3 regions of the Bradyrhizobium sp. USDA 3364 genome follow, and region 1 is predicted to be linked to each of the others. Evidence: riboswitches for the same ligand, from Rfam matches in the RefSeq annotation. Region 1 holds a riboswitch; each other region holds the start of a gene.
The links. A riboswitch is a leader RNA that binds a small molecule or an ion and turns the genes downstream of it on or off. The one in region 1 is predicted to bind glycine.

Region 1 (10,346 bases):
GCATCGAGCAGCGCGCGGGTATAGGCCTGCTGCGGATTGGTCAGCACCTCGGCGGCCGGTCCCTGTTCCACGACGCGGCCATGCTGCATCACGGCGACGTCGTCGCAGATCTGTGCGGCGACGCGCAAATCATGCGTGATGAACAACAGCGCGATGCCGAGCCGCCGCTGGATTTCGTCGAGCAGATCCAGAACTTGCGCCTGCACGGAGACGTCGAGCGCGGACACGGCCTCGTCCGCGACCAGCACGTCGGGATCGAGCGCCAGCGCGCGCGCGATCGCGATGCGCTGGCGCTGGCCGCCGGAGAACTGGTGCGGATAGCGCGAGATCGCGTCGGGCGGCAAATGGACGAGCTCGAGCAGCTCGCGGGCCCGCGCCAGCGCTTCCTTGCGCGGCATGCCGTAGTTGATCGGACCTTCCGCGATGCTCTCGCCGACGGTGACGCGCGGATTGAGCGAGCGGTAGGGGTCCTGGAAGATGATCTGGATCTTCTGGCGGTGCGGCTGCAACAGCCGCCGCGACAAATCCGAGATCTCGCGGCCGGCGAGCCGCACGCCACCCGAGGTCGGATCGATCAGGCGGACGATGCAGCGCGCCACCGTCGATTTGCCGGAACCGCTCTCGCCGACGATGCCGAGCGTGCGGCCCTTGCGCAGCGTGAGCGTGACGTTGCTGGCGGCGGCGACCTCGCGGGCTTTGCCGTACAGCGATCGCTCCCGGTAGACCTTGCTGAGCTCGTTGGCTTCGAGCACCACCGGCTCGGTCGTCTCCGGACGCGGCGCGCGCGGCACCAGGCTCGGCACCGAGGACAAGAGGTTGCGGGTGTAGTCCATCTTGGGAGTGCGCAGCACGTCCTGCAGCGGGCCGGCTTCGACCAGCCGGCCCATGCCGCATCACCGCGACGCGGTCGGCGATCTCGGCCACCACGCCCATGTCGTGGGTGATGAAGAGAACAGCGGTGCCGTGGTCGCGCTGCAGGTCGCGGATCAGGGTGAGGATCTGCTTCTGGGTGGTGACGTCGAGCGCCGTGGTCGGCTCGTCCGCGATCAGCAGCTTCGGTTCCAGCACCAGCGCCATCGCGATCATGATGCGCTGCCGCTGTCCGCCGGAGAGGCGGTGCGGGTAGGAGGAGAAGATGCGCTCCACGTCCGGCAGCCGCACATGCTCCATCATCGCCAGGATCTTCCGGCGCCGCGCACGGGCGTCGAGATCGGTATGGGCGCGCAGCACCTCGTCGATCTGGCGGCCGACCGGCACCACCGGATTGAGCGCGGTCATCGGTTCCTGGAAGATCATCGCCATCCGCGTCGCGCGGAGCTGGCGCAGCCGCCGGTCGCTGGCGGTGAGCAGTTCCTCGCCGACCAGCTTGACGCTGCCGCCCGACGGCACCAGCGTGCCCTTCTGCTGCAGCCCCATCACAGTGAGCGAGGTCACCGATTTGCCGGAGCCGCTCTCGCCGACCAGGCACAGCGTTTCGCTCTCGCGCACCTGCAGCGACAGGTCGTCGATGATGCGATGCGCATCGGTCTTGCGGCCGAGGCCGACGACGAGATTGTTGATGTCGAGGACGACGTTGGAAGAGTTGGTTGCGGTCACTTGCCCTCACGCTGCTTCATGCGGGGATCGAGCGCGTCGCGCGCGGCGTCGCCGATCAGATTGACGCTGAGAATGGCGATCGAGAGCAGCAGCCCCGGCCAGAAGATCAGCGACGGCTTGACCTGGAAGTAGGCGCGGCCCTCGGCCATGATGTTGCCCCAGGTCGGCGTTTCCGGCGAGATGCCGGCGCCGAGGAACGACAGGATCGCCTCGGTCAGGATCGCGGAGGCGCAGACGTAGGTTCCTTGCACGATCAGCGGTGCGATCGTGTTCGGCATCAAATGCCGCCACATGATCTTCGGCAGGCTGGTGCCGAGCGAGATCGCGGCCTCGACATACGGTTCCTCGCGCGCCGTCAGCACCACCGAGCGCACCAGCCGCGCCACGCGCGGGATCTCGGGGATGGTGATCGCGACCATCACGGTCCAGATGCTGGCGCCCGACAGCGACACCACGGCGATCGCGAGCAGGATGGCGGGGATCGCCATCAACCCGTCCATCACGCGCATCAACACCGCATCGACCCAGCGGAAGAAGCCGGCGACGAGGCCGATCAGGAGACCGATGGCGATCGAGCAGACGGCGGCGCCGAGCCCGATCACCAGCGAGATCCGCGCGCCGTAGATGATGCGCGACAACAGGTCGCGTCCATAGGCGTCGGTGCCAAGCAGGTACTGCGTGCTCGACGGTTTCAGCCGCTGCGCCGGCGTCAGCAGCAACGGATCGTGTGGCGCGAGCAGCGGCGCGAAGATCGCCATCAGGATGATGAGGGCGAGGCAGATCGTCGCAACCGCGATGATCGGCGTCGAGGTCAGGAAGCCGAACTTGACGCGGAACGGCCGGGTGACGGGGATGGAGGATTCGGGGAGGGTATCGATCGCCATCGCTTAGTACCGGATACGAGGATCGAGCAGGGTGTAAGCAACGTCGATCAACAGATTGACGCCGACATAGATGCCCGACGTCAAAAGGATCATCGCCTGGATCACCGGATAATCGCGCGCCAGCACCGCATCGACGGTGAGGCGGCCGATGCCGGGCAGGTTGAATACGCTCTCGGTGACGACGACGCCGGAGATCAGCAACGCGAAACCGGAACCGATCACGGTGATGACCGGAACCGCGGCGTTGCGCAGCGCATGGCGCAGCAGCACGCCGGTCTCGCCGATGCCCTTCGCGCGCGCGGTACGCACGTAATCCTCACCCAGCACGTCGAGCATCGAGGCGCGCGTCATGCGGGCGATCAGCGCGACATAGATGAAGGAGAGGGTGCAGGTCGGCAGGATGATGCGTTCGAAGAACGGGCCGAATCCGGCCGAGATGCTCTTGAAGCCCTGCACAGGGACCCAGCGCAGGTCGATCGCAAAGATCTGGATCAGCACATAGCCGATCACGAATACCGGTACCGAGAAGCCGAGCACCGAAAGACCCATAACGAAGCGGTCGATCCAGGTACCGTGCTTCCACGCCGCGATCACGCCGAGCGGCACCGCAACCAGGATCGAGAGGATGATGGTGGCCAGCGCGACCGAAATCGACGGCTCGAGGCGCGGGCCGATCATCTCGAGGATCGGCTTGTTCGAGATCAGGGAGACGCCGAGGTCGCCGTGCAGCAGCTTGGCGACCCAGGTGTAGAACTGGATGTAGATCGGCTCGTTGAGACCAAGCGAGGTCCTGATGCGTTCGAGCTGTTCGGGCGTCGCATTGTCACCGGCGAGAATCGCGGCGGGGTCGCCCGGCGTCAGCCGCAGCAACAGGAATACGAACAGGGCCACCACGCCCATCACGGGAATGGCGGCGAGGATGCGGCGAAGCAGATATCCGAGCAAATTGGATCCGTTGGGTTGTGGCCGATGAAGTCCCCAGCGGGACCGTTGCACACCGGACCGTAGCACAGATGGTAGCGGACACACGGTAGAACTTCAGCAAGTCCCATGCCATCGGTGCTGCGGTTTTTGCGGTGCAGCTAATCAGTCCTGATGGTGCGATTATTCCTCCAATGACGTTCGAAGCAGTCCACTGGAAGGTGGATTGCTTTCAGCTTTGCGAGATTTCGCGGGCACGCGGTCGAGCCCAACACCAAGTGTCGGCGCCATCGACGGCGCATCGAGGTCGCGCCAGTCGTCGATCGCCCCTGCGACCATCTGCGCCGTCGCGGCCGACAGCGTCCAGCCGAGATGGCCGTGGCCGGTGTTGTAGAACACGCCCGGAGTCCCTCCGGCGCGAACCACCGGCATCATGTTCGGCATCATCGGGCGCAGGCCTGCCCAGGGCACCACTTTCGACGTATCGATGCCGGGGAAATGATGCCGCACCCAGTCCACCAGCGGCTGGATGCGGTCGGCCCTGATATCGCGGTTGAAGCCGTTGAACTCGGCGGTGCCTGCGACGCGGAAGCGGTCGGCGCCGAGCCGGCTGGTCACGATCTTCGCGGCTTCGTCGAGCAGGCTGACGGTCGGCGCGGCATCCCGGCTTTGCGGTGCATCGAGCTGCACCGTGATCGAATAGCCCTTCACCGGATAGACGTTGACGCGATCGTTGAGCAGGGCGGCGAAGTGGCGGCTCGCCACGCCGGCGCAAATCACGATGCCGTCCGCCTGCAACTCGTGCCGCGTCGCGACGCCGGCATCGTGCGAAGCAGCTTCGGTCCAGCCGATGCGGAAGCCGTCATCGCCGCGCGCGATCGTATCGACGTCAGCCTCGTGGACGAAGGCCGCGCCGCGGCGGACGCAGGCGTCGGCGAGGCCGCGCGTGAACTTGTGGATATCGCCGGTCGCGTCCGACGGCGTGAAGAAGCCGCCATAGCAGGTCGTCTGCAGCGCGGGTTCGATCGTGCGGATTTCGTCCGGCGTGACCGGCCGGCGGTCGAGCCCGCCCTGTTGCAGCAGCGTGTTGACGCGCAGGCCGGCGTCGAAGCCCGCCTTGTCGTGATAGACGTGCAGGATGCCGCGGCGTTCGAGATCGAAGGCGATATTCTCGCGCTGTGCGATCGAGAACAGATGCTTGCGCGCTTCGATTGCGAGTTTCGTGGTCTCGATGGTGTTGGCGCGGTAGCGCGCGATGCCACCGACGAACTCGCCGATCCAGGAATATTTGTGCCAGCTCGGCTTCGGATTCATCAGCAGCGGCGCGTCGCTGCGGAGCATCCAGCGCAGTCCCTTGAGAATGGTCGCGGCGCTGTTCCAGACTTCCGCGTTGCTGGCGGAAAGCTGTCCGCCATTGGCGAACGAGGTTTCCATTGCGGCGTAGCGATGCCTGTCGAGGACAGTCACGCGGTAGCCGCGTTCGAGCAGGGCATAGGCCGTCGTCACGCCGGTGATGCCGGCGCCAATGATCGCAATGTGAGGCATAATGGTCTTCAGGCTCCCGTGTTGTTAGAGTCGCCGAAGCGCCGGTGAAAACCGGCCGTTTCGACGCCCCATCTGTCACGGTACCTGAGAGCTTGATCCGCATCGGGCCTACGCCCGGAAGCGAACTATCCCCTTCGGTGGACGTCACGGCCCTTGATGTGCGGCCATGCTCGTCTCTCTCCAGATCGTCCTGACGATACGGTCCTTTTGCCTGAGAGTTTCCGGGGCGGTTGCTCCGTCGGCGCCGAAGCCGACAACACGAATGTTGTCGCTCCGATCTCTCCCGCATCGTCGCGTTGGACGGCCGGACCGTAGGCGAAGCCTCAAAATTGGACAAGGCTAAATTTCGATCCGGCAGTGCCAACGTGTTGTGCAGCGCAATCGATGTCAATCCAGCGTCGCGAGCAACGCCGCCATCAGGCGGCCGCGCTCGGCGAGGCTGTCGACCTCGATATGCTCGTTGAGCGTATGCGCATCGGCGCCGCGAACGCCGAGGCCGTCGAGTGTGGGGATGCCCATCGCGCCGGTGAAGTTGCCGTCCGATCCGCCGCCGGCGCTGCCATGCGGCAGATCGAGGCCCATCGCCGCCGCGAGGCCTTTTGCCTTTTCATACAGCGCCATGGTGCCGGCATCCGGCTCCCACACCGGGCGCGTGACGCCGCGCGTCACCTTGAATGTCACGTCGTTGGCGGTGCCCGATAGCGCCAGCATGCGCTCGACGCCGCGGTCGAGATCGGCCTGGCGCTTGGCCATGCTGAGGGCTTCGCCGGTGCACGTCGTGGCGACGCAATTGACCCATTGGCCGCCATGCACGATGCCGACCGAGAAGGTGCAGTCCTCGGTGGTCATGCCGTCAATGGCAATGATTTGCCGCGCCATTTCGCGGATCGCGGAGCGGCCTGACGACAGCGTTGCGCCGGCATGGCTCGGCTTGCCGGTGGCTTCCAGATTGAAGCGCGCGATCGCATAGCGGCCGGTGACGACACCGTTGTTCGGCCGGCCGGGCTCCGGCACCAGCACGTATTTGTTGCGCGCGGCTTCCGCCTCGATGATGTCGCGGGTCGACGGCGTGCCGACCTCTTCATCGGGCGTGAACAGCACGGTGATCGGCAGCGGCGTCGTGAAGGCGGCGCGCGCCAACTGCCGGATCGCCTCGATCGACAGATAGTTGCCGCCCTTCATGTCGAAGATGCCGGGCCCGAAGCACTTGTTGCCTTCGCGCCGCCACTTCAGTTTCTCGATGGTGCCGACCGGATGCACGGTGTCGAGGTGGCCGGCGATCAAAATGCCGGGCTGGCCCTGCTTCGGATGCGGAAAGCGGGCGCGGACGCAGCCTGCGAAACCCTGGCGGCCGGCGATGCGTTCGATCGTCGCACCCATGATCGCCATCTCGCGCGCGGCGAGATCGAGCATGCGCTCGACCGCGGCCGCGTCCCATGTCGGGCTCTCGCATTCCACCCAGCTGCGCAGACCCTGCAGCATCGCTTCGGAATCAAAGGGGAGATTGGCTGGGTTCATCGTTTTTCTCTCTTGTTGTTCTGACCGCGCCGGCTTCGGGCGGTGCTCACGAAAATCTCAGTCGACGATTTTGTAAAGCCAAAATCTGGCGCGGCGCCTCATTCGTTTGTGTACGTGCGATGCAGCCCGAAACCGATTGACGCGCTTTGCGCTTGGTGCAAGTCTCGATTTCACAAGCCATACAGCATGTTAGTTCGCCTAAATAACGAACGGCATGCATAACGAATAAGCCGGCTTTGACCAGTTACACGTCAGGAGAGATTGCATGTTCCCTATCTCGCGTTGGAAGCGCCGCACGCTAGCGGCCGCGTTAACGGCGTTTGCGCTGTCTTTTGCGCCGCCGGCGATGGCCGCGGGCAAGACCATCACCGCGGTGATGCATTCGGATCTGCGCGTCATCGATCCGATCATGACCACGGCCTACATCACCCGCGATCATGGCTACATGATCTATGACACGCTGCTGGCGACGGATGCCAACTTCAAGATCCAGCCGCAGATGGCGGACTGGAAGGTCTCCGACGACAAGCTGACCTATACGTTCACGCTGCGCGACGGCCTGAAGTGGCACGACGGGACGCCGGTCACCGCGGAAGACTGCGTCGCCTCGCTGCAGCGCTGGGGCAAGGTCGACGGCATGGGCCAGAAGCTGATGGACTTCGTCGCGAGCCTGGAGGCGACCGACGCCAAGACCATCACGATGAAGCTGAAGGAGCCTTACGGCCTCGTGCTGGAATCGATCGGCAAGCCGTCGTCGCGCGTGCCGTTCATGATGCCGAAGCGTCTTGCCGAGACGCCGCCGGACAAGCCGATCCCGGAACAGATCGGCTCCGGGCCGTTCAAATTCGTCCAGGCGGAATTCCAGCCGGGTGTGAAGGCAGTTTATGAGAAGAACAAGGACTATGTGCCGCGCAAGGAGCCGGCGAGCTGGACCGCGGGCGGCAAGGTCGTCAAGGTCGATCGCGTCGAGTGGGTCACGATGGCCGACGCGCAGACCGCGGTGAACGCGCTGCAGTCCGGCGACATCGACTTCATGGAGAACCTTCCGTTCGACATGCTTCCGGTGCTCGAGGCCAATCCGGATCTCAAGATCGACGTCCTCAACAAGTTCGGCTTCCAGACCCTCGGTCGCATGAACTTCCTCTATCCGCCGTTCGACAATCCGAAGGTGCGCCGGGCTGCGTTCATGGCGATGAACCAGAAGGACGTGCTCGACGCGCTGGTCGGCAATGCCAAGTACCAGAAGATTTGCGGTGCGTTCTTTGTGTGCGGAACGCCGCTGGAGACCGACGTCGGCGCCGAAACGCTGGTGAAGGGGAACGGCATGGCCGAAGCCAAGAAGGCGCTCGCCGCGTCCGGCTATGACGGCACCCCCGTCGTGATCATGGCGCCGGGCGATGTGACAACCCTGAAGGCCCAGCCGGTTGTGGCTGCGCAGCAGTTGCGCGAGGCCGGCTTCAAGGTCGACCTGCAGGCCACCGACTGGCAGACCGTGGTGACCCACCGCGCCAGCCAGAAGTCGCCGAAGGAAGGCGGCTGGAACATGTTCTTCACCAACTGGGTTGCGGCCGACGTCTCCGATCCGATCGTCAACGCCTCGATCACGGGGCGCGGCAAGAACGGCGGCTGGTTCGGCTGGGCCGAAGACCCGAAGATCGAGGAACTGCGTGACAAGTTCGCGCGCGCTGCCACGGCCGAGGACAAGAAGAAGATCGCAGCCGAGATCCAGACCGAGGCCTACGATCAGGTGATCTACATTCCGCTCGGCCAGTACACGATTCCGAGTGCGTGGCGGAAGTCGCTGACCGGTGTGCTCGACGGCCCGGCGACGCCGATCTTCTGGAACATCGACAAGTCCGAGTAAGCTTGCGGCTTGACGCAAAACAAAATGGCCGGGATTTGTCCCGGCCATTTTTATTTTCGCTGTCGCTCGTCAGGTGTGACTGTCGCGGAGCTGTTCGAGCCCGCCGTGAAGCGGCGGCCCGCTTTGCGGCGCGCTCTGCGGCGGGGAGGGGCGGTCCCCGTGCGGATTCTCGCGCTGATCGCGTTGGTCGGTCGTGCGTTGCGCGGATGGACAGTCGTTCGGCATCGTCATGCTCCAATTTGCGGCATGACAACAAGGATGCAGTCGACTGGTTCCGGGACGGCCGCCGCTAATCCGCGTGGCCTGGTCTTGCGCTGTTCGAGCTTGACAGGCTGGTGAGCTGCGTCTGTCCGACACTGGCGCTGTTCATCCAGACCGCCGCGCCGGCCGCAAGCGCCAGCAATCCGTACAGCATGATCGCGCCGCGGATCCAGCGCCGGTAGATCGCGCGCTCGTCGGGCGTCGCGTCACGGAATTTCTGCGCGTTGAGTCCGTTGCTGCAATGAGCCGCGTCGTCGCCGTGCTCGGGAATCGACGCACCGTGATCGCGCGCCTCGTCGCTTGCAATCGACATTGCCGGTCTCTCCGACCAAATTGATTTCAAAATGCGACGGCCGCAAAATGTGCGGCCGGAAATTTCCAACGCGGGAAGACTACACCGTGTGGCGGTCACGGCGTGTGAAGCCAGTCACAGCCGCAAAACACGATGAGGTGATGCGGGCATCGCGATACCGCGCGGGTCTGCTCAGGCCGTGGGTGGCGTGGCGGCTCGCGTCGTCGCGTCCTCAAGTCGGGGGCGATCGAATTCGGCAACGAAGCCATCCCCTGCACAGTCCGGAATCTCTCGCCCCTGGGCGCCTGCATCGAGGTCAACTCGCCGCTGTGGTTTCCCGACCGCTTCGTGCTCGCCGTCGACGGCGAGCGGCACACGAGCCGGGTGATCTGGAAGCGGGAAAGGCGGATCGGACTGGGGTTCGACTGACGCACCGCGCTGTCGCCCCTTGGGCTTCGGCGCGGCAGCCTTCGCTCACTTCGCTCCGATGGGGTCTTACTGGCTTGCCGAGCCGTAGCTCGCAAAGCGAGCGAAGGCTGGTGCGGGCGGTGGGACTCGAACCCACACGACGTTGCCATCGAGGGATTTTAAGTCCCTTGCGTCTACCAGTTCCGCCACGTCCGCGTTGCGCAAGGCGCGCCGATTTCTAGCGCGTTTGGAGGCCGAGTGGAATTGCCATTATCCGCTGCTAACAGATGCGCTTTCAAAGGCTTAAGCGGCTGCCCGCAAATCCATTTGCCTCTCCGGCCGAGCGTTGGGATAAGCAGCGCGCCGCCGCGATTGAGCCTCAATCCGGACACCGGCGGCTGCTTTAGGCAATCTCAACACTGTCTGATTAAGAAAGCTGAATGTCTGTTCGTTTCCCACGCCGCCCAAACCTGTTGCGCGCGGCAGCCGTTCTCGTGCTGCTTGCCTCGGCTGCGGGCGTTTCCGGCTGCGCGCAGATCGGCGATACCGTGCCGTCGGCGTTCGCCGATCCCGCCAAATACGATCTGTATGATTGCAAGCAGCTCGAGACCGAGCGCACGGGCCTCAAGGCCCGAGCGGCGGATCAGGAAAAATTGATGGCCAAGGCGGAGACCGGCGTCGGCGGTACCGTGGTCTCCGAGATGGTCTATCGCAACGAGCTGATCTCGATCCATTCGCAGCAGAAGCTTGCCGATGAGGCCTGGCGCAAAGGCAAGTGCCATGAGAGCCCGCCGGACACCCCTGCGGCCGCAGCACCCACAGCTCCGACGCCGGCGGCGAAGGGCCCGCGCGCGCCGCGAGGTCTCGTGCACTGAACAGGTATTTCGGGTGACGCGAATCGCTGTTCGCGCATGCGCGTTCGGCCGAATCTCAGACGCGCCAGTCGTAGATCCAGTCCTGCCGCGCCAGCATGCGCTCTGGGCCGATGGCGCGGATCGCGAGATCGCGCGCGATCGCCGCGGCGCCCCCCAGATGATAGATGCGGCCCTGCTGCCGC
Region 2 (10,346 bases), 180 kb from region 1:
CGGATCAACACCTCGGGCGGCGAGCTCAGCGGCGCCTGCGACAAGGCCGGTGCGTTGAAGAGCGCGGCGTACTCGGCGGATTACGTGTTCCTGCGCCGCGACTAGGCCAAGGCGTTTCCGAGCGAAGCGGGTACCGGTTCGCGTGATGAAAGCACCTCAAGACTAGTCGCGGATACCGCCGTCGGTCTCGCCCGGCGGCCCCTGGGTGATCTCGCCGGCGGCAAGGTCGCCGCCGGCCGTGAGCGGATCGGCAAGCCGCCCCTCCGCCGTCTCCCGGACATGCGCGGCGAGCGCCGGCATGCGCTCGATCAGGGCATGGAAGTCCTGGGCATCGAGCACCAGCAGCTTGGTCTTCCGCGTCGCCGTCACCGTGCCGGAGCGATTGGTCCGCCGCAGCAGCGCGATCTCGCCGAAGAACGTGCCGTCGGCGAGCCGGACGCGCTGGCTCGGCAGGTCGATCTCGACCTCGCCCGCGGTAATGAAATACATCGATGACGCCGCATCACCGCGCCGCACCAAGACCTCGCCGGCCTCGATGGTCTGCGACCGCAACAGGCGCATGATGTCGGCGATATCGGCAGCGTTTAGATGCGAGAACAGCGGCACCCGCGCCAGCATGCCCCAGGTCACGACGAAGTCGCGGCGCCGCACCTCGTCGGCGAATGCGGTCGAGATGATCGCGACCGGCAGCGCGATCATCGCGAAGCCGACCACGATCGCAACCACAGTGACGATCCGCCCGAGCGGCGTTACAGGGACGACGTCGCCGTAACCGACGGTGCCGAGCGTCACGATCGCCCACCACATCGCCTGCGGCATGGTGCCGAACTTGTCCGGCTGCACCTTGTGCTCGATGGCATAGAGCAGCGCGGCGAACAGCAGGACCGCGCCGGTCAGGATCACCACGCAGCCGAACAGCGTACGCCGCTCGGCATGCAGGGCTGCGAGCAGCGAGCGCATCGCGGTCGAGTAGCGCACCAGCTTCAGGAACGGCAGCATGCCGAACAGCACCAGCGCGGTCTTGTCGCCGATCGAAAGCACGATCGCTGACGGCAGAAAGGCGAGCAGGTCGATCACGCCGAGCGCGGAAAAGGCGTATTCGAGCCGCGCCTGCAACGGCGTCATGTCGCGCAAGGAGTGGCCGACCACGCTCCAGAGCCGCGCGGCATATTCCAGCGCGAAGGCGACGACCGCCGCGATTTCGACCGTGGTCAGCAGCCATCCGAACTGCGCGTCGATCTCGGGTACTGAGGCGAAGATCGCCGCCAGCACGTCGACGGCGATGATCGCGACGATGATCCCGGCAAACCGCGAGCCGCCCGAATGCGGCAGATCATCGCGCTCGAGCAGCTCGTAGAGACGGTCGCGCAGCCCGGGATCGCTGATCGTGGGCTTGAGCGGAGCCGTCGCCACGATCAGCCTCTCCGTCAGGCGGCGCCGGCCATTGCTTGTTCAATTGCGGACAGCGCGGCGTCCGCCTTGGCGCCGTCGGGCCCGCCGGCCTGCGCCATGTCGGGCCGGCCGCCGCCGCCCTTGCCGCCGAGCACCTCGGAGCCCCTGCGCACCAGCTCGACCGCATTGAAGCGTGAGGTCAGATCGGCGGTGACGCCGACCACAATGCCGGCCTTGCCGTCCTCGGTGACCCCGACGATCGCGACCACGCCGGAGCCGATCTGCTTCTTGCCGTCGTCGACGAGGCTCTTCAGATCCTTGGTCTCGACGCCCTCGACCGCGCGCGCGAGCAGCTTGACGTTGCCGACTTCGCGAACGGCTGAGGCTGCGCCGTTCGACGCACCGCCGCCGCCCATCGCGAGCTTCTTGCGGGCGTCAGACAGGTCGCGCTCGAGCTTCTTGCGCTCCTCCATCAGGGCGGCGATGCGCGCCGGCACGTCGTCGATCGTGGTGCGCAGCTCCAGCGCCGCGGTCTTGGCCAGTGCGATGGTGTCGTTGGCGTGCTTGCGCGCGTGATGCCCGGTCAGCGCCTCGATGCGGCGCACGCCGGACGCCACCGCGCCCTCGCTGGTCACCGAGATCATGCCGATGTCGCCGGTGCGGCGCACATGGGTGCCGCCGCAGAGCTCGACCGACCAGCCGAGCGCGTTCTGGCCGTGATCGCGGACGCCCCTGCCCATCGACACGACGCGGACCTCGTCGCCGTACTTCTCGCCGAACAGCGCGCGGGCGCCGGCCTCCCGGGCATCGTCGACGCCCATGATGCGGGTGGTGACCTCGTCATTTTCCAGCACGACATCGTTGGCGATGTCCTCGATCCGAGCGAGCTCTTCCGGCGTGATCTGCTTCGGATGCACGAAGTCGAAGCGCAGCCGGTCAGGCGTGACCAGCGAGCCGCGCTGGGCAATGTGATCGCCGAGCACCTGGCGCAGCGCCTCGTGCAACAGATGCGTCGCCGAATGGTTAGCGCGGATCGACGAACGCCTGGTGTGGTCGACCTCGAGCTGCAGCGCCGTGCCGACACTCAGCGTACCCTGCTCCACTTGGCCTAGATGCACGAACAGATCGCCGGCCTTCTTCTGCGTGTCGGTGACGCGGAACTTGACGCCCTCGCCGGTGAGGACACCGATGTCGCCGACCTGGCCCCCGGACTCGCCGTAGAACGGGGTCTGGTTCAGCACGATCGCGCCGCTCTCGCCGGCCTTCAGGCTCTCGACTTCGGCGCCATCCTTGATCAGCGCCGTCACCGCGCCTTCCGCGCTTTCGGTCTCGTAGCCGAGGAATTCGGTCGCGCCGAGCTTCTCGCGCAGCGGGAACCAGATCGCCTCGCTCGCCGCCTCGCCGGAGCCCGCCCAGGAGGCGCGCGCCTTGACGCGCTGCCGCTCCATCGCGTCGGTGAACGAAGCCTGGTCGACGCTGATGCCGCGCGACTTCAGCGCGTCCTGCGTCAGGTCCAGCGGGAAGCCGTAGGTGTCGTACAGCGTGAAGGCGGTGTCGCCGTCGAACATGTCGCCCTTCTTGAGGCCGGCGCTCTTCTCATCCAGAATCGAAAGACCGCGCGCCAGCGTCTTGCGGAAGCGCGCCTCCTCCAGCCGCAGCGTCTCCTCGATCAGCTTCTCCGCGCGCACCAGGTCCGGATAGGCCTGGCCCATCTCGCGGACCAGCGCCCAGACCAGGCGATGCATCAGCGGCTCGCTTGCACCCAGCAGCTGCGCATGGCGCATCGCACGGCGCATGATCCGGCGCAGCACATAGCCGCGGCCCTCGTTCGACGGCAGCACGCCGTCGGTGATCAGGAACGCCGACGAGCGCAGATGGTCCGCGATGACCCGGTACGATCCAACGTTCTGCTCGTTCGGACCGTGCCCGAGGGTCGACGCGGCGGCATCGATCAGGTTGCGGAACAGATCGGTCTCGAACACGCTCTCGACGCCCTGCAGGATGCAGGCCATGCGCTCCAGGCCCATGCCGGTGTCGATCGAGGGACGCGGCAGCGCCACGCGCTCCTCCTTCGTCACCTGCTCGTACTGCATGAACACCAGGTTCCAGAATTCGAGGAAGCGATCGCCGTCCTCTTCCGGGGTGCCCGGAGGTCCGCCCCAGATGTGCTCGCCGCGGTCGATGAAGATCTCGGAACATGGTCCGCACGGGCCGGTATCGCCCATCGCCCAGAAATTATCCGAGGTCGCGATGCGGATGATGCGGTCGTCCGAGAAGCCCGCGATCTTCTTCCAGTAGCCGGCCGCCTCGTCGTCGGTGTGGTAGACGGTGACGAGCAGCTTGTCCTTCTTGAGCCCGAAATCCTTGGTGATCAGATTCCAGGCGAGCTCGATCGCGCGCTCCTTGAAGTAGTCGCCGAACGAGAAGTTGCCGAGCATCTCGAAGAAGGTGAGATGGCGCGCGGTGTAGCCGACATTGTCGAGGTCGTTATGCTTGCCGCCGGCGCGCACGCATTTCTGCGACGTCGTGGCGCGCTGATAGCCGCGCTTCTCGACGCCGGTGAAGACGTTCTTGAACTGCACCATGCCGGCATTGGTGAACATCAGGGTCGGGTCGTTGCGCGGAACCAGCGGCGACGAGGCCACGATCTCGTGGCCGTTCTCCTTGAAGAAGTTCAGAAATGTCGACCTGATGTCGTTGACGCTGCTCATGTTCATCCAATCGGAAAAAGGGGCCGGCCAGCCGCAAAAAGGCGTCATTTTCCGGCCGAACGCTTTTAGACATTGCCAGCTGCGGTGTCCAGAAACTGTGCAGCCGGATCATGGGCTTGCCGCGGCAGCACAAAGCCCCGTGGGATAGTCGCTGCAGCTGCGTTGACAGTCTTGGTGGCGCCGTGTTTTCTACCTACGTATACCCCGTCACGTCGGGAGAGACCGGCCTTACCGCCGGCGCCGAAGGAGCAACCGCCCCGGAAACTCTCAGGCAAAAGGACCGCGTGACGTCTGACATCTGGAAAGAGGCGCTGGGGTCTTCCCCGATGCGTCCGCCGACGGGATAATACTCTCAGGCACAGCGACAGATGGGGCTTTCTGCAGGTTTCTCAAGGGGAAATAGGTCCCCGCGGGAACCGCGAGGGCCTTGTGATGCTTGCGCACGAAAACTCCCAGCTGAAACAGACCCCGCTGCACGCGCTGCATCTGGCACGCGGAGCCAAGATGGTGCCGTTCGCCGGCTACGACATGCCGGTGCAATACACCGCCGGCGTGCTGAAGGAGCATCTGCACACCCGCAAGGCAGCCGGCCTGTTCGACGTGTCCCACATGGGACAGCTCGTGCTGAAGGCCAGATCCGGCAAGGTCGCCGACGCCGCGCTCGCGCTGGAAGGGCTTGTGCCGCAGGACATTGTCGGCATCGCGCCGGGACGGCAGCGCTACGCGCAATTCACCAACAATGACGGCGGCCTGCTCGACGACCTGATGGTGGCGAATTTCGGCGACCACCTGTTCCTGGTGGTCAACGCCGCCTGCAAGGCCGAGGACGAGGCGCATCTGCGCGCGAATCTCTCGGATGCCTGCGAGATCGTGTCGCTGGCCGACCGCGCGCTGATCGCGCTGCAGGGCCCGAAAGCCGAAGCGGCACTGGCGAAACTTTGTGCAGATGTCGGTTCGATGAAATTCATGGACGCCGGCCCGCGCCGTGTCGCCGATATCGACTGCTTCGTCTCGCGCTCCGGCTATACTGGCGAGGACGGCTTTGAGATTTCGGTGCCTGCCGACAAGGCGGAAGCGCTGGTCACCGCGCTGCTCGACGATCCTGATGTGCTGCCGATCGGGCTTGGCGCGCGCGACAGCCTGCGGCTCGAAGCCGGGCTTTGTCTTTACGGCCACGACATCGACACCACGACGACGCCGGTCGAGGGCGCGCTGGAATGGTCGGTGCAGAAGGTCCGCCGTAGCGGCGGCGCCCGCGCCGGCGGCTTCCCGGGCGCCGACAAGATCCTCACCCAATTCGCGCAGGGCGCCTCGCGTCGCCGCGTCGGTCTCAGGCCGGAGGGCCGTGCGCCGGTGCGCGAAGGTGCCGGCCTGTTTGCCGATCCGACCTCGACCGAACAGATCGGCACCGTGACCTCGGGCGGCTTCGGCCCGAGCCTCAATGCACCGGTTGCGATGGGCTACCTGCCCACGTCCCTTTCCGCTCTCGACACCACCGTTTTCGCCGAGGTGCGCGGCCAGCGGCTGCCGCTGAAAGTCGCCGCCACGCCCTTCGTCCCCAATACCTACAAACGCTAAACGCGAGGATCTCCATGACGACGCTGTATACGTCCGACCACGAATGGCTCCGCATCGAGGGCGACGTCGCCACGATCGGGATCACCGACTACGCACAATCGCAGCTCGGCGACGTCGTGTTCGTCGAACTGCCCAAGGTCGGCCGCAGCCTGAAGAAGGCCGAGGCCGCCGCCGTCGTCGAATCCGTCAAGGCCGCCTCCGACGTCTATGCGCCGATCACCGGCGAGGTGGTCGAGGTCAACGAGGCGCTCGCCGCCGAGCCCGCTTTGGTCAATTCGGATGCCGGCGGCAAGGCCTGGTTCTTCAAGCTGAAGATTGCCGACAAGGGCGAGCTCGGCGGCCTGATGGACGAGGCCGCTTACGCCGCGCACACCGCCTAAAGGATTATCCCGAGGATCAACCGATGAACGCGCCCTTCAAGCCGATCAACGAAGCCGCCACCGATTTCGTCCGCCGACATGTCGGACCGTCACCGCGCGACGTCAACGCGATGCTGGAGACGGTCGGCGCCGCGAGCCTGCAGGCGCTGATGAACGAGACGCTGCCGGCGTCGATCCGCCAGAAGGCGCCGCTCGATCTCGGCCGCGCGCTGAGCGAGACCGAGGCGCTCGCGCATATGGGCGAGCTCGCTGCGCAGAACCAGGTGTTCACGTCGCTGATCGGCCAAGGCTATTCCGGCACCATCCTGCCCGCGGTAATCCAGCGCAACATCCTGGAGAACCCGGCCTGGTACACGGCGTACACGCCGTATCAGCCGGAGATCAGCCAGGGCCGACTCGAAGCCCTGTTCAACTTCCAGACCATGATCTGCGACCTCACCGGGCTCGACGTCGCCAACGCCTCGCTGCTCGACGAGGCGACCGCGGCGGCCGAAGCGATGGCGCTCGCCGAGCGCCACTCGCAGGTGAAGGCCAAGGTGTTCTTCGTCGACAAGGAGGTACATCCGCAGACGCTGGCGGTGATGCGCACGCGCGCAGCCCCCTTGGGCTGGGCGCTGCTGGTCGGCGATCCCCTGACCGAGCTCGACAACGCCGACGTGCTCGGCGCGCTGCTGCAGTATCCCGGAACGTCGGGCGCGGTGCGCGACCTCCGTCCGGCGATCGCATCGCTGCGCGCCAAGGGGGCGCTTGCGATCGTGGCCGCAGACCTGCTGTCGCTGACGCTGCTTGCCTCGCCTGGCGAGCTCGGCGCCGACATCGCGGTCGGCTCGGCGCAGCGGCTCGGCGTGCCGATGGGTTACGGCGGACCGCACGCCGCCTACATGGCGGTGCGCGACACGCTGAAGCGCTCGCTGCCCGGCCGCATCGTCGGCCTCTCGGTGGATTCACGCGGCGCGCCGGCCTATCGCCTCGCGCTGCAGACCCGCGAGCAGCATATCCGCCGCGAGAAGGCGACCTCCAACATCTGCACCGCGCAGGTGCTGCTCGCGGTGATCGCCTCGATGTATGCGGTCTATCACGGACCCGAGGGCCTCACCCACATCGCGCGCAGCGTGCATCGCCGCGCCACCGTGCTCGCCGCAGGCCTGCGCAAGCTCGGCTTCGCGCCGACCAGCGAGGCCTTCTTCGATACCGTGACGGTCGAGGCCGGCGCGAAGCAGATCGAGATCCTCTCCCGCGCGCAGACGGAGCGGATCAATCTGCGCATCGGCACAACCACGCTCGGCATCGCGCTCGACGAGACCACGACGCCGGAGACTGTGGAAGCTGTGTGGCGCGTGTTCGGCGGCAAGCTCAGCTATGCCGAGATCGAGGCGGCCGCACGCGAGGCGCTGCCGAAGGAGCTGCGGCGCACCAGCGCCTTCCTCACCCATCCGGTGTTCAACACGCATCGTTCTGAGACCGAACTCTTGCGCTACATGCGCAAGCTCAACGATCGCGACCTCGCGCTCGACCGCGCGATGATCCCGCTCGGCTCCTGTACGATGAAGCTCAACGCCACTACCGAGATGATCCCGCTGACCTGGCCGGCGTTCGGCAATCTGCATCCGTTCGCGCCGTCCGATCAGGCCAAGGGCTATCACGCGCTGTTCAAGCGGCTGGAGCAGTGGCTGTGCGACATCACCGGCTATGACGCGGTTTCGCTGCAACCGAACTCCGGCGCGCAGGGCGAATATGCCGGACTGCTTGCGATCCGGGGTTACCATCTCGCGCGCGGTGAACCACACCGCAAGATGTGCCTCATCCCCTCCTCCGCGCATGGCACCAACCCGGCCTCGGCCGCGATGGTCGGCATGGACGTCGTGGTTGTCGCGTGCGACGCGCGCGGCGACGTCGACGTCAATGATCTTCGCGCCAAGGCGGAGAAGCACTCGGCCAATCTCGCCGCCGTGATGATCACCTATCCGTCGACCCACGGCGTGTTCGAGGAGCATATCAGCGAGATCTGCGACATCGTGCATGCGCATGGCGGACAGGTCTATCTCGACGGCGCCAACATGAACGCGCAGGTCGGGCTCTCGCGGCCCGGCGATTACGGCGCCGATGTCAGCCACCTCAACCTGCACAAGACGTTCTGCATCCCGCATGGCGGCGGCGGCCCCGGTATGGGCCCGATCGGCGTCAAGGCGCACCTCGCGCCCTATCTGCCGGGCCATCCCGCGACCGACGGCGCGACGGCGCATGCGATCGGCCCGGTGTCGGCCGCGCCGTTCGGCTCGGCGTCGATCCTGACCATCTCCTACATCTACATCCTGATGATGGGCGGCGAAGGCCTGACGCGCGCCACCGAGGTTGCGATCCTCAACGCCAACTACATTGCCGCGCGGCTGCAGCCGCACTTTCCGGTGCTGTACCGCAACGAGCGCGGCCGCGTCGCGCATGAGTGCATCATCGACCCGCGGGCGCTGAAGACGACCAGCGGCGTCACGGTGGACGACATCGCCAAGCGGCTGATCGACTACGGCTTCCATGCGCCGACCATGAGCTTCCCGGTGGCCGGCACGCTGATGATCGAGCCGACGGAATCGGAATCGAAGTTCGAGATCGACCGCTTCTGCGACGCCATGATCGCGATCCGCAACGAGATCGCTGACATCGAGAAGGGCCGCTGGAAGGTCGAGGTCTCGCCGCTGCGCCACGCCCCGCACACCGTGCACGACATCGCCGACGATGTGTGGGACCGGGCCTACACCCGCGCCGAGGGCTGCTTCCCCGCGGGCGTGTCGCGGTCTGACAAATACTGGAGCCCGGTCGGCCGCGTCGACAATGTCTATGGCGACCGCAACCTGGTGTGCTCGTGCCCGCCGGTCGAGGATTACGCGGAGGCCGCGGAATAAAGGCGCCAGTGTTGCAGCTACGTGGGGGTTGCGTCTCTGACGCCTGATTCACTCGGTGTCATTCCGGGGCTCGCGAAGCGAAAACCCGGAATCTCGATCCACGACCTCTGGATTCCGGGCTCGCGACTTCGTCGCGCCCCGGAATGACGGACTGGTCCGGCCCGCGGCAGGAGGATTCATGCGCGAGGAATTCTGGTTTCATTTCCCGTTTCGGGTCCGCTATTCCGAGGTCGATGCGCAGGCCGTGGTGTTCAACGCCCACTACCTGACCTATTTCGACACCGCGATCACAGAATATTTCCGCGCGCTCGGCTACGACTATCTCGGCGAGGTGGCGCGGACCGGCATCGACTTCCACACCGTGAAGTCGGTGGTCGAGTACAAGGCGCCGATCCGGTTCGACGAGGACATCGAGGTCTGCGTGCGGGTCGCCAAGATCGGCCGTTCCTCGATCAATCTCGCGCTCGCGATCTTCGCCAAGGGCTCCGACGACCTGCGCGCCACCGGCGAGATCATCTGGGTCGCGACCGACCAGACAACCCATCAATCGGTCGCGGTGACCGAGGATTTGCGGGCGCTGGTCGCGAGCCGGGAAGAGGCGCTGGCGTAGAGAGGAGCGACGCCTGCTGGCATCCCGCGAACAGGCCTTACGGCGCGATCAGGGTGCGGCCTCTCGCGTCCCAACGCCAGAGCCGATCGTTGGTCAACTCCGTTCCACCCCACCAGCGATGGATCGGGTTGTACTGGCTGAAGTCGAGTTCGCCATCCAGCACCTCCTGGCCAAAATCAGTGACCGACAGCCGACTGAACATTCGCTCTTGATGTGCCTTCGAATTGTCCACCGCAACGCGCTCTGCAGGCAATCCAGCAAGGACAGGCGATCGACAATATGCGAGCCCATCCAGCACCAGGTCCGCTTCCTGAAAACCGAACACGCCGCGTTCCCTGTACAGATCACTTGTGATGGGCCCCGGCTTGGTCTCGCCTTCAGCGACGAGCTCCAGCATCCGCAATTCGGTCGCGCCAAGGCCGGTTTCCCGTCCGGGAAGCTCCTCAAACAGTGCGATGAGCGCCGCGCGGAGCTGCGGTATGACCGACAGGTCTGCCATCAGGAGGTCGAAGCAGGGCTGCGGTGTGGATGCGTGATAGGCGCTCCAGGCGCGGCTGGCCAGTTCCAAGCGCTGATCCGTCACCGTGAGTTTCGGCAATCGCCATTGTGCCAGGCCTGCACCTCCACCTGCGGCGACGATCTCGACATCCGTCTGGACCACCACGAGCTTCGACAGGATACGCCGGTGAGGACGCAGAAAGTCGAGCAGCCAGACCAGGACTAGCTGGTCGTTCGGACGGGGATCGGCCAGAGCTCGATGCTGCTGCAGCGATCGCAG
Region 3 (10,346 bases), 7.1 Mb from region 1:
TTCGCGAGGCTGATCATTTTGCCGTCGGATGACGCGGGGTCATATTCCGGCAAGCCCAAGCGTTCGCGCATTTCCCGCACGCGAACAGTCGTCCAGGTCTCGCCGTCACCGGTCTTGCAGCGCATCCGATTGAGCGACACGGCGAGCTCTCGATCAGGCCAATGACCAGCGAGCTTACGAAGTGCGTCGACGGCAGTGGGCGCCATATCCCCCGGATATCGGCCCGTCTTAACGCGAGCAACACGAACCTCCGTGTGCGGGCCGCCGGTCCAGTGAATGAGCAGAACGGCCTCGTTGGTGTCCTCATCGAGATCGCAAACAATCTCTCGGACTACGATGTGAACCAGCCGCTGCTTGGTGCGTGTGTCCGTGGACGGTGCGTTCCACACCCGCGGCAGATCATACGCAAGTTGCAGAAGCAAGGCACGGTCGATCTTGGGACTTTCCGCCGATGCGGCGCGCAGCTCCTTGATCCGACCCTCAAGCTCGGCAACCCGCTCCAATGCGCCATTCCAGCGCGCCTCAAGTTCACGGGCAACGTGACGCTTCGCCGGATCCACAAGCTCGTACCGGCGTGCGGCAAGAGACGCTTCGTAGCGTGCGACCTCAAGCTCCCGTTCGACGGCGGCGATGATCTCATGTCTCGAGCGCTCAATCTGGTCGGACGCCAATATCGCTGCTTCAACAGCCCGATCGGAGACAGCCTCGAGGATTTGCAGCGCGACCGCACGATCGATCCGTACTCCGCCGATGCCGATGCATAAGCCTGCGCCGACATGGGCGTCATCGCCGCGGCATTGATAGCGATGGGCATTCCCCTTGGCCTGGCCATAGACCACACGCATCATCCGACCGCAACGTCCGCACCGCATCAAGCCGGTCAGAAGTGCGCATCCCCCGCGAGCCGATTTCCGCGAGCAGTTCTTCTTCATGTGCGCGTTTTCCAGCAGCAGCGCCTGATTGTCTTCATACTCCTGCCAACTGATATAGCCGGAATGATTGTCGCGCAGGAGAACATTCCATTCCTCCCGCGGCTTCTTGAACCCGCTGACCTTGCGGGCGCGACCGTCCACGATCCGTGTCTTCTGAGCGATTCGGCCAAACGCATAGGCGCCAGCATAGAGCGGATTGTGCAGGATCTGCATCACCGTGTGATAGGCCGGCGCTTTCCAGCTGAGCTTGTAGATTTGAACATTCCTCAGGACCATAGGCATTTTGATGTCGGCAGCGCGCAGCCAAAGAAAGACCTGCCGGGCGCTGCCGAGCTCGCGGAACTTCGTGAAGACGAGTCGAACCACTCCCGCCACATGTTCGTCGGGATCGATTTCGATCTTGCCGAGTTCACTCCAACAAAATCCGGATGGTAGCATGAAGCGGTACTCGCCGCGCTGGGCCTTGGAGTCTCGAGCGGCGATTCCACGTTGACGAAGCAGGCTCAGCTCATACTCCGACATCGTCCCCTTCAGTCCGAGAAGCAGGCGGTCGTTGACAAGCCGCGGATCATAGACGCCGTCGGGATCGATGACCAACGCGCCGGCGAGGGCGCATAGGTCGATCAAGTGATGCCAGTCGCGTCCATTGCGCGCCAGCCGCGATGCCTCGATGCAATAGACGGCACCGACATCGCCCGAGCACACCATCGCCACAAGCCGCTCAAATCCCGGCCGCTGAGTGCTGCCGGAACCTGAGCGGCCAAGATCGTCGTCAATGACCGTCACCGACTTAAATCCGGTGGTTTCAGCGACCTGCGCCAAGTCATATTGCCGCCGCTGGCTTTCGAGATTCCCCGTGACTTGGGACATTGTCGATTGGCGACGCTCGGCTACGCAACCCCGACCAGCTCCGCCGATCGTCCGTTGCTCCACCCGCGCCACTTGGCGTACAAAACTCCGAGACTCTAATTGCCGCTGAATGAAAAATTTAGGGGCAGGTCAGCTCGAAGGTTATCCCGTCGGCGGATGCGAGCGCATCTCTTTTCGGAGTTTTCGACTGACGTGGTCCTTTTGCCTGAGAGTTTCCTGGGACGGTTGCTCCTTCGGCACCGTTAAATCGATCTCTCCCAGCGTCAGATAATCAGTGTGACAGTTGCAAGAGGGCCGCCAGTCCTTTGGGCCGGCGGCCAGTCTAGGGAGGAAACGCCCATAGGGCAGCGATAGTGAAACAATCGCAAGTACCGCCAATCCCTTGGCGGATTTCAGAAAGAGCATTGAATAGGCTAGCGTTAGCAGCGGACCTACATCACTTTTCAAGTATCATTTCATCGGGAGGTTGAGCGGGAACGGCCCCGCACCGCATTGAAAGCGCTCTTTTTTTTGCGCTTACCGGGCAGCGAGTGCTCACCATTGCCACGGAGACGCTAAATTTTGATTTCGGGAAGGCGCTCGGGCGCAGGGATAGTCAAAAGCTCGCTATGCTCTATGCCTATTACTGCGACCTCTTCAGTCTGATAAACTCCGCCTTCTAGATAATACTTCGGCTCAACGTGGATGATCATCCCCTCGCGAAGAACCTCTTCAGAGCTTGGCGAGATTGAGGGAGGCTCGGTAATGCTGTAACCAGAACCGTGCCCGACACGAGAAAAGAAGGCCGTAAACGGACCCGGCAAGCCCAAAGAAGAGTTGCGCGCGATTTCTTCGAAGACGCTGTATGCTTCTCCTGTCGTCATACCGGCGCGAAATGCAGTAATAGTTTTCTGCGTAATATTTCGGACTTCGTGATAACGAGCCTGTTCCTCTGCGGTTACCTTTCCGGCTTTAGCTATCCGGTTAACATCAGAGATGCTCCCTCCTACAAGACATCCCATATCCGTCCAGATAAAGTCGTCTGCGGCTAGTGCCCGCTCCGTCGGCGGCAAGGGGGAAGGGAAGCTCCCTCTGCCAAACTTCACGGAAAGCATTGGGACCGCGCTGGCCCCTTTCTCAATCGCCCTAATGGTCAGATGCCGAGCAAACTCGATCTCCGTGACTCCAAGACGCAGTTCTTGGAAGCACTCAAGCATTGAGGAAGTCGCCACTTCCAGAGCAACCTTCTTTTGACGGATTTCGGTCGGGGATTTAACAACGCGGATTTGCCAGATATCCTCGGCGCCCTCGACCAGGTCCAGCGCGGCGAAGTTACTTCTACATTTATGGAGCAAGTTCAGCGAGCCCAACCCGCTGCTTTCAAAGCCATAATCCAGGGCGAGTCGGCGCGCGTTGCAGGCTCGCAATTGGTCAACAATCGCCTCGATAAACGCTAGAACGAATCCCGAATAGGCGACGTGCTCGATGCGGGAAGGCATCTCTTCAGTAAGTTGGATTGCCGGCGCCTCGGCGGCCGAGGATATAATGATAGCACCACTTCTAGAGCTTGGAACAAGAAGCGCGAGCGGACGAGCCTTTGATATCCACGTTATCGATTTGTATCCGGAGAAGTACTCAAAGTTGGCTTGGTCGGTAATCAAGAATGCGTCGATTGATCGCTCGGCCATTACGCGCTTAAGGCTCTTGAGCCTTGTCTCATACTCCGCCGCTTTGATCTTCAGCATCTCTCTAACACCTCATTCTAAGACCTTAGGAATATACTTTGTATATTTTATTTTGCTATTCGTCAAGTTTTGAGTCCAGAGGCTTGATGGCTCGCCATGTAGGCAATGGTCGTCGGAATATGATCCCACATCAACCGACGGCAAAATAATTAGCCTTACGAAGGCTGCCGCACACTTGGAATTTGCGTCGGATCAACAAAGAGCCTGGTCCTGAAGGGAGCCTCGCCGGCAACGGGCATCAATGGCTCGCAATGGTTGGTTCCTGTCGGCGCGCTGAGTCAGGAAACAGTATGCATAGCGATGCAACGAACGCCGGGACAGCTTCGGTTGAAGGCTTTGGAACGATTGCCGTCTTAAGGGCGGCGGCGCGACCGACAAGGCATTTGCATCGACTGCATTGCTCACTCGGCGGATCCGAGGCGAGTAAGTCGTGTAGGCAGCAGCGCGGATTGTAGCGCGTGCTTGATGACGAGTCCACGTTCAGCCCACCTCCTAAGGTCGTCTCGCAGGCGTCGAAGCACGCAGCCGCTTCCCGTTTCGTCAGCATCTGCAATCTTACAGTCGCTCATAGCGCGAGCGCAGGCCGTAGTACTAGACGGATTGCGCTACCCCTTTGAGGCCGAGAAGCGGGCATCGTTGCGGCCACGTAGGTCGCGAGCTCCCTGTACACGCGATCCCGTCCATCCCGCTTTCTGAGTAAGAACGAGCAGCTGACAAAGTTACTAAATTGTCGCATCAGCGACATGGACTTGTTCTTGGCTTGCTGCCCCCTGTAAGGGGCTGCACCGTTGATGGCAATTTGTTCTGATCCTGAAGGCGAGCAGCTGATGACCCTTGGTTCGCCGGGAAACGATACGCTGCAACACATCGCACAAGCAGGCCTGCGGATCGAAAACATAGAGTTTTGCCATGTTCCCCATTGACGCTAGGATCGCCCGGCTTTCAGCGCCGCCCTCGCTGCCGCTAGACGATGAGTTGCGCCTTCCCATCGCGATCGGGCGCATTGAACGCTCGACCGTGTTGGAGTAAATCTCGACGCGGCCGTCGAGGAGAAACAGCGTAAACCCGTCCCAGTGATTGAGCGCATGTTGACCGCCTCTGACCTGCCCCTGAATTTTTCATTCAGCGGCAATTAGAGTCTCGGAGTTTTGTACGCCAAGTGGCGCGGGTGGAGCAACGGACGATCGGCGGAGCTGGTCGGGGTTGCGCAGCCGAGCGTCCGTTGCGGTGAGGTGGGCGGCGTAGGCCGCGGGGGTCAGGTATTTCAGCGACGAGTGGGGACGCTGGAGATTGTAGTCGGCGACCCAATTGGTGATCTTGGCGCGGGCGTCGTCGAGATCGAAGAACAGAATCTCGTTGAGTAGCTCATCGCGCATCCGGCCGTTGAAGCTCTCGACGAAGCCGTTCTGCATGGGCTTTCCCGGTGCGATGAAGTGCCAATCGATGGCTGCGTCCTTGCACCAAGCCAGCACGGCGTTGCAGGTGAACTCGGTGCCATGGTCGGACACGATCATTCCTGGCTTGCGGCGTCGCTCGACGATTGCCGTGAGTTCGCGGGCCACGCGCCGCCCCGAGATCGACGTGTAAGGAATGGCGCCCAGGCATTCCTTGGTGACGTCGTCGACGACGTTGAGGATGCGGAAGCGTCGACCATTGACGAACTGGTCGTGGACGAAGTCCAGCGACCAGCGGACATTGGGCTTGGCCTCGACCAGGATCGGGGCCCGGGTCCCAACCGCCTTGCGGCGAGCCCGCCGCTTGCGGACGGTGAGCCCTTCCTCGCGATAAAGCCGGTAGATCCGGTTGATCCCCGATGGCTCGCCCTCCCGCCGCAGCAGGACGAACAGGCGGCGATAGCCGAAACGCCGCCGCTCGTTGGCGAGATCGCGCAATCGGCCACGCAGAACTGCCTCCGGCGGGCGGCTGGAGCGATAGCGGATCATCTCCGATCCGCACCCACGATCGAGCAGGCCCGCCGTTCCGACAGGCTCATGACGGCCTGCAAATGCGCGACAGCAGCGCGCTTGGCGGCGGGCCCTACCATTTTTTGAAAGGAGCTCGCGAAGTGCGGCTGCATCGAGCATCTGCTCGGCCAGAAGCTTCTTCAGCTTCCCGTTCTCCTCCTCCAGGGCCCTCAACCGCTTCGCCTCGGAAACGTCCATGCCGCCGAATTTGGCTTTCCAATTGTAGATCGTCGCCTCGGAGATCCCGTGCTTGCGAGCCAGATCGGCCGTCTTCGCCCCGGCCTCATGCTCCTTCAGCACCGCAATAATCTGCTCTTCCGTGAACCGTGCTCGCTTCATCTGTCCGTCCTTCTTCGGGCCGGACTCTAACTCCTTCTGGAGGAAATATTCAGTGGCAGGTCACGACGAACATGCGTTAATGCAAGGCGAGATTCTGGAAAGCAAACATGTCCTAGTCTTGGGCGATTCCAAAGAGACTCCATGTGTTCGTGAGCGGAATCGCCCAGAGAGACCAACCTCAATCTGAGCTCAATGCCGCAATCAGGGTATGGCGGCATCGCCGCGCAAGCCCCATCGCAGTCCCCCTCAACACTACTTAACGGAACTGCAAACAATCATTCAACCATCTATGAGCCACAGCCTATTGCCCAAACAGTGCCGACGCGGAGTCAGCGAATATGAGCTTTCGAAACGGCGGTCACCGCCTGCACCTCGCGGTATGGCGTGACGTCAATCGTACCAACGGATATCAACGGCCAAGGCCCAGTGCTATTGGTCATCACCGTGACACTCTCTCAGATTTCACCACTTCTCCCGCCCCCCTGCGCGTCCCGCGGCGGCTCACATTGAGGAAGCGGCAACAAGCCCTCCACAATCGCGAAGGATATGGCGGCAATATCTCGGTCCATCGCCCGATCTTCGACCAATGGCGCGCTGATCTTCCTCACCGCTTCATACAAGTGGCTCAAGGCAGAGGGCAGTTCAGATCCATTGGATCGCAGGTCAACGGCCTGACAGGCCGCCAAAAGCGTCATCGCGACGACGTCTCTCAATTTAAGCTCCATCTCCGCTGCGCCAAGCGCTGCGTGCAGTCCCAGGCTGACGATGTCCTGATTGAACTGTTCGGTTGGCAAGGTATGAACGCTTGCTGGAGCACTTTCACGCCGTAGATGCGCGACGAGAGAGGTATGCGACATTTGCACTCCCTTAAAGCCTTGATATAGGCCGAGCCGGGGACTCAACGAATTCGGGAGACCTCGCGAAAAGCGGCTGTCCATCAAAAGGGCCATGATGGCATGCATATGATTTCCGACTGTTGCAATATCAATCTTGAGCGCGTCCATTATGCGGGAAACATGCTGCCCCATAAAATTTCCGCCGTGAAGGACATCCCCAGTCTCCGGATCTATCAATGGGTTGTCGTTCACTGAACTCGCCTCACGCTCGATCACCATCCGTGCCTCACCCAGCGATTCCGGAACAATGCCAAGTATTTGTGGCGCGCACCGGATTGAATATATCTCTTGGACGCCTTCCGCGAGCTGGACGATCCCGGTGGCTTCATTCGACCTATGAACACCTGAAGAAGTATACGATGACCTACACGCCAACATCTCGCGAAGCGCCGCAGCGACGGCAATTTGACCTGGATGCCCTTTCGCAGCGTGAATACGAGCATCGTAGTGTTCTCTCGAGGCATGCAATGCATCTACTGCCAGGGCTAGCGCGCCGAGCGCAGCTCGAAACGTCATCCATACTCGCTGCACCGTTAGAGCGCCGATGCCTGTCATCGCTCGAGTACCATTGACGAGAGCCAGCCCCTCCTTCGCTTGCAATTCAACCGGTGTTATGCCAGCGCGAGATAATGCTTCACTGGCGCTCATCTCTTGTCCGGCAAAGCAGACGCGACCGCACCCGCAAAGCGCGCTCGCGATGTAACTTGATGGAATCAAGTCCCCGCTCGCGCCAACAGAACCATGTCGCGGCACAGTTGGAACGACGCCTAGATTAATGTGCTCAAGAAGACTCCTCACGATTTCAGGACGCACGGCAGACCAGCCGCGAACCAAAGCTAACAGAGTCAGAAATTGGGCTGCTCGCACGTGTTCCTCTGCAAGGCAATCGCCGGTTCCCGCTGATAGGAACTTGAGGAGATTGCTTTGATGGAGCGCCAGTAGATCGTCAGAGATTACGAGATTGCTGTTGCCGCCGAAACCCGTATTGATGCCGTAGATAACCTTTCCTGAGGTCAGTAGATTTTCGAGCTGGGCCCGCCCCTTCTGCACTAGCTCCAACACGGCGGGTGCCAGGTCAACCTTGCGACGATGTACGGCAACGTCGTGAATGTCATTAAGGTTGACATCTGCATTAAGCTTTACGACGAAAGGTGTTTCCCGTCGACGCGCGGCATCCACCGATTCGATTACCATAAACTCGTTATTCCCGCTGGCAGGTTTAGCGCGCACGTTCATTTGTAGCAACTCCATTTCATTTGTAGCAACTCGATTAGTGACGCGAATCCAGATATAATATGTTGTCGCAATTCGCCGCTCGCCCCGGAGCTGGCGGCTCTTGCACTCTGGCGCGCATCTAATCGAGCAAAATCGTACGGAGGATATGACGACGGGGCTAGCCTAGGCGACCTCCTAATCCCGGTAGTTGGCCCGACGCGTACCTTGCAGTATTTTCGCTGGGTCGCTGCTTGCTTGGGACCACGACCGCTAGGCTGATCGCACGACGTAGCAGACTTCCGCCGCAGTTTCGCCGCCGTGTCCTTGGCTATAACATTCTTCGGTCTCTTGCTCTCGATCGGCAGCAATATCTGAGTCACTTCTCAGTCGGCATCGACGCCCGCTCCTTGTCGACTTTCGTGCGCAATGCGGCCATCACGTCGACCACATCGCTCACGCTGGGGCGCTCCTTCTTCGCGATGGGGTAGTCGACTCCTTCTTGTTCATCCGATCGATCAGCGCCGGTTCGTGGTGATCGTCAAAATTCTTTTGGTTCGAAGTACGCGGCCTTGTGATCGACGATGTGTTTGGTCAGATGGAGTACTTATTGCTCCGCTCCACGTACCGTCGAAACATTCCTTCTCGTCGCGCACTTCGTGCTCTCGGCGTAGTGCGTTTTGACTAGCCCAACTTCACCTGCTAAGTCGCGTCTTGCTTTATATAGTCCGTTGACGACCGGCGGGAAGACGGAGTGCCTTTAGCACAGGCGCGGCAGCCATGCGTGTCGAGGCGTTGTCGCGCAAGACGGTCAGATCGGCGGTAGCGTGTTTAGTTTGACGAGAGGTCTGTCGATCGGGGATTCGGAGAAGAAGGCCATCCGCAAGTTCGGCGAATGCGATCTCAGTGCGCTCTGACGGCGTCGCCTTGTAACCGGCGCTTAGTTCCGGCCCTCCTCCAGGTAGGGAAGGTCTGATCATGAAAGCTGCGAGCGCCTAGGAGACATTGCCACAACGCTGCCCCTCAACGATCACACATAACGTCCATGCCAGTCCAGCTGCGGTAGTGAGCAACTAGCTTGATCGGAGCACTTCGTCGCTCATCGCAATTACCGCAGGATAGAAACATCGCTTGCGATTTAAGCGTGCCGTACGGTGATCAAGGCTAACGACGCCGGAGAGCGCTTCATCGACGCTTGTCTGCCAGTATTGGACCAGTACCAAGGCAACCTACTTGTGACGAACGGTTCAGCGAAGCGCACATTCTGGCCGGACATGTGCGATCGACACAAGATCGTGCCGCAGCCGCTGAAGGCCTAGTGTGCTTGCGCTGCATGACGCAACTAGTTAAGCTATCAACGCGAAACTTCAGAAGCGATCGACATCACCAAGAGCATTATCAGTGGACGGGATAAGGCGGGTCGTCTCAGATCGCACACCGTTTGCGTAACGTTCTCGCCGCGGCCCCGGTCTTCCGGCCGCGCAGAACGCGGAGCAATCGGAATTAGAGAAGTACAACCAAGCGTTCGACGGCGAGAACGACGGCCTTCTGCTATTGGACGTGAGCGCGGTCGCGCAGCTCGCTCGCAGCGAAGGTGTGCAGTTCGATCGGATCGGTGAGGCTCAGATCAAGATTATCGAGCTCATGATTGCGTAGCTTTCGAATAGACCCAATCACGCGCGACGTGTTGGAGAACAGGTGCGCGCCGGAACGGTGACGACCGACCAAAAGGCGCCCCTGCCTGATCTGAACGCAGCGCCAGTTCACCGGAATGGCGAGTTCCTGTGCGCTAAGCAAGTCGGATGAATGCCGCCATCGCGTACGTTGCTCGCGTACGCGACCCTGGTCTGGGCTGCGAGGTCGCCGACGCCCAGATGTTCCCTTGGTCGTCCACCGGCTCGACCGACGGTAGGAACATGGTGCCAGGAGCAATGCCAGGTGCCGCCCGCTGCGGTCACCTCGATCTCAATGAGGCGTCCGGCCTGAGCAGGCTTTTACCGGGACCGTATTGACCACCGGCTTATATCCGGCGAACAACTCTCGCCGCACGGCCGCCGCTTCCGCATAACTCTCAATGCCCTCGGGGCGCATGTACTCAACGATCCTGACCACATCGCCACATCCAAGGTCGCCGTCGCCTTCCAGAATGGCGGCCACGGGGCGTCAGCGCCGGGGACAATCCCCGCGAGCGGTTGGTGCTCTCGGCGGACTCAGTGCGGCAGAGCACCAGGATTGCATCGGCATCATCCAAAAGCGAGGTGTAGAGCTTCTGCCCGCTTACCACCCACTCGTCGCCCACCAGCGCAGCGCGCGTTTTCAGGCCGAAGACGTCAGTGCCTCCACCCGGTTCAACCAGCCCTGAGCTCATCAAGAATTCTCCGGCCGCGAGCCTGTGCAGGAGTTCCGACT

Region 2: it holds a riboswitch for glycine, as region 1 does, so the genes downstream of both, gcvT (glycine cleavage system aminomethyltransferase GcvT) here and ACVILL_RS38615 (D-amino acid dehydrogenase) in region 1, are expected to answer to the same signal.
Region 3: it holds a riboswitch for glycine, as region 1 does, so the genes downstream of both, ACVILL_RS05235 (recombinase family protein) here and ACVILL_RS38615 (D-amino acid dehydrogenase) in region 1, are expected to answer to the same signal.

What each region holds. Positions count from the first base shown of each region.
Region 1 is NZ_JBSRYG010000002.1:8,161,539-8,171,884, reverse strand. It holds partial or broken gene ACVILL_RS38630 (ABC transporter ATP-binding protein) at 1-1,596, opposite strand, end outside; gene ACVILL_RS38625 (ABC transporter permease) at 1,593-2,480, opposite strand; gene ACVILL_RS38620 (ABC transporter permease) at 2,484-3,425, opposite strand; gene ACVILL_RS38615 (D-amino acid dehydrogenase) at 3,585-4,946, opposite strand; glycine riboswitch at 5,017-5,132, opposite strand; glycine riboswitch at 5,136-5,242, opposite strand; gene ACVILL_RS38610 (M20/M25/M40 family metallo-hydrolase) at 5,334-6,464, opposite strand; gene ACVILL_RS38605 (ABC transporter substrate-binding protein) at 6,730-8,328, shown strand; gene ACVILL_RS38600 (hypothetical protein) at 8,618-8,902, opposite strand; tRNA gene ACVILL_RS38595 (tRNA-Leu) at 9,419-9,505, opposite strand; gene ACVILL_RS38590 (twin-arginine translocation pathway signal) at 9,730-10,164, shown strand; gene ACVILL_RS38585 (FAD-dependent monooxygenase) at 10,220-10,346, opposite strand, start outside.
Region 2 is NZ_JBSRYG010000002.1:8,339,091-8,349,436, forward strand. It holds gene ACVILL_RS39470 (DUF3455 domain-containing protein) at 1-105, shown strand, start outside; gene ACVILL_RS39475 (cyclic nucleotide-gated ion channel) at 163-1,416, opposite strand; gene alaS (alanine--tRNA ligase) at 1,428-4,103, opposite strand; glycine riboswitch at 4,306-4,396, shown strand; gene gcvT (glycine cleavage system aminomethyltransferase GcvT) at 4,536-5,681, shown strand; gene gcvH (glycine cleavage system protein GcvH) at 5,696-6,061, shown strand; gene gcvP (aminomethyl-transferring glycine dehydrogenase) at 6,085-8,958, shown strand; gene ACVILL_RS39500 (acyl-CoA thioesterase) at 9,137-9,568, shown strand; gene ACVILL_RS39505 (hypothetical protein) at 9,606-10,229, opposite strand.
Region 3 is NZ_JBSRYG010000002.1:1,078,336-1,088,681, forward strand. It holds gene ACVILL_RS05235 (recombinase family protein) at 1-1,802, opposite strand, end outside; glycine riboswitch at 1,986-2,073, opposite strand; gene ACVILL_RS05240 (M24 family metallopeptidase) at 2,357-3,526, opposite strand; gene ACVILL_RS05245 (IS66 family transposase) at 4,249-4,641, opposite strand; gene ACVILL_RS05250 (IS3 family transposase) at 4,645-5,790, opposite strand; gene ACVILL_RS05255 (HAL/PAL/TAL family ammonia-lyase) at 6,285-7,961, opposite strand; gene ACVILL_RS05260 (hypothetical protein) at 9,489-9,734, opposite strand; gene ACVILL_RS05265 (acyl-CoA dehydrogenase family protein) at 10,033-10,346, opposite strand, start outside.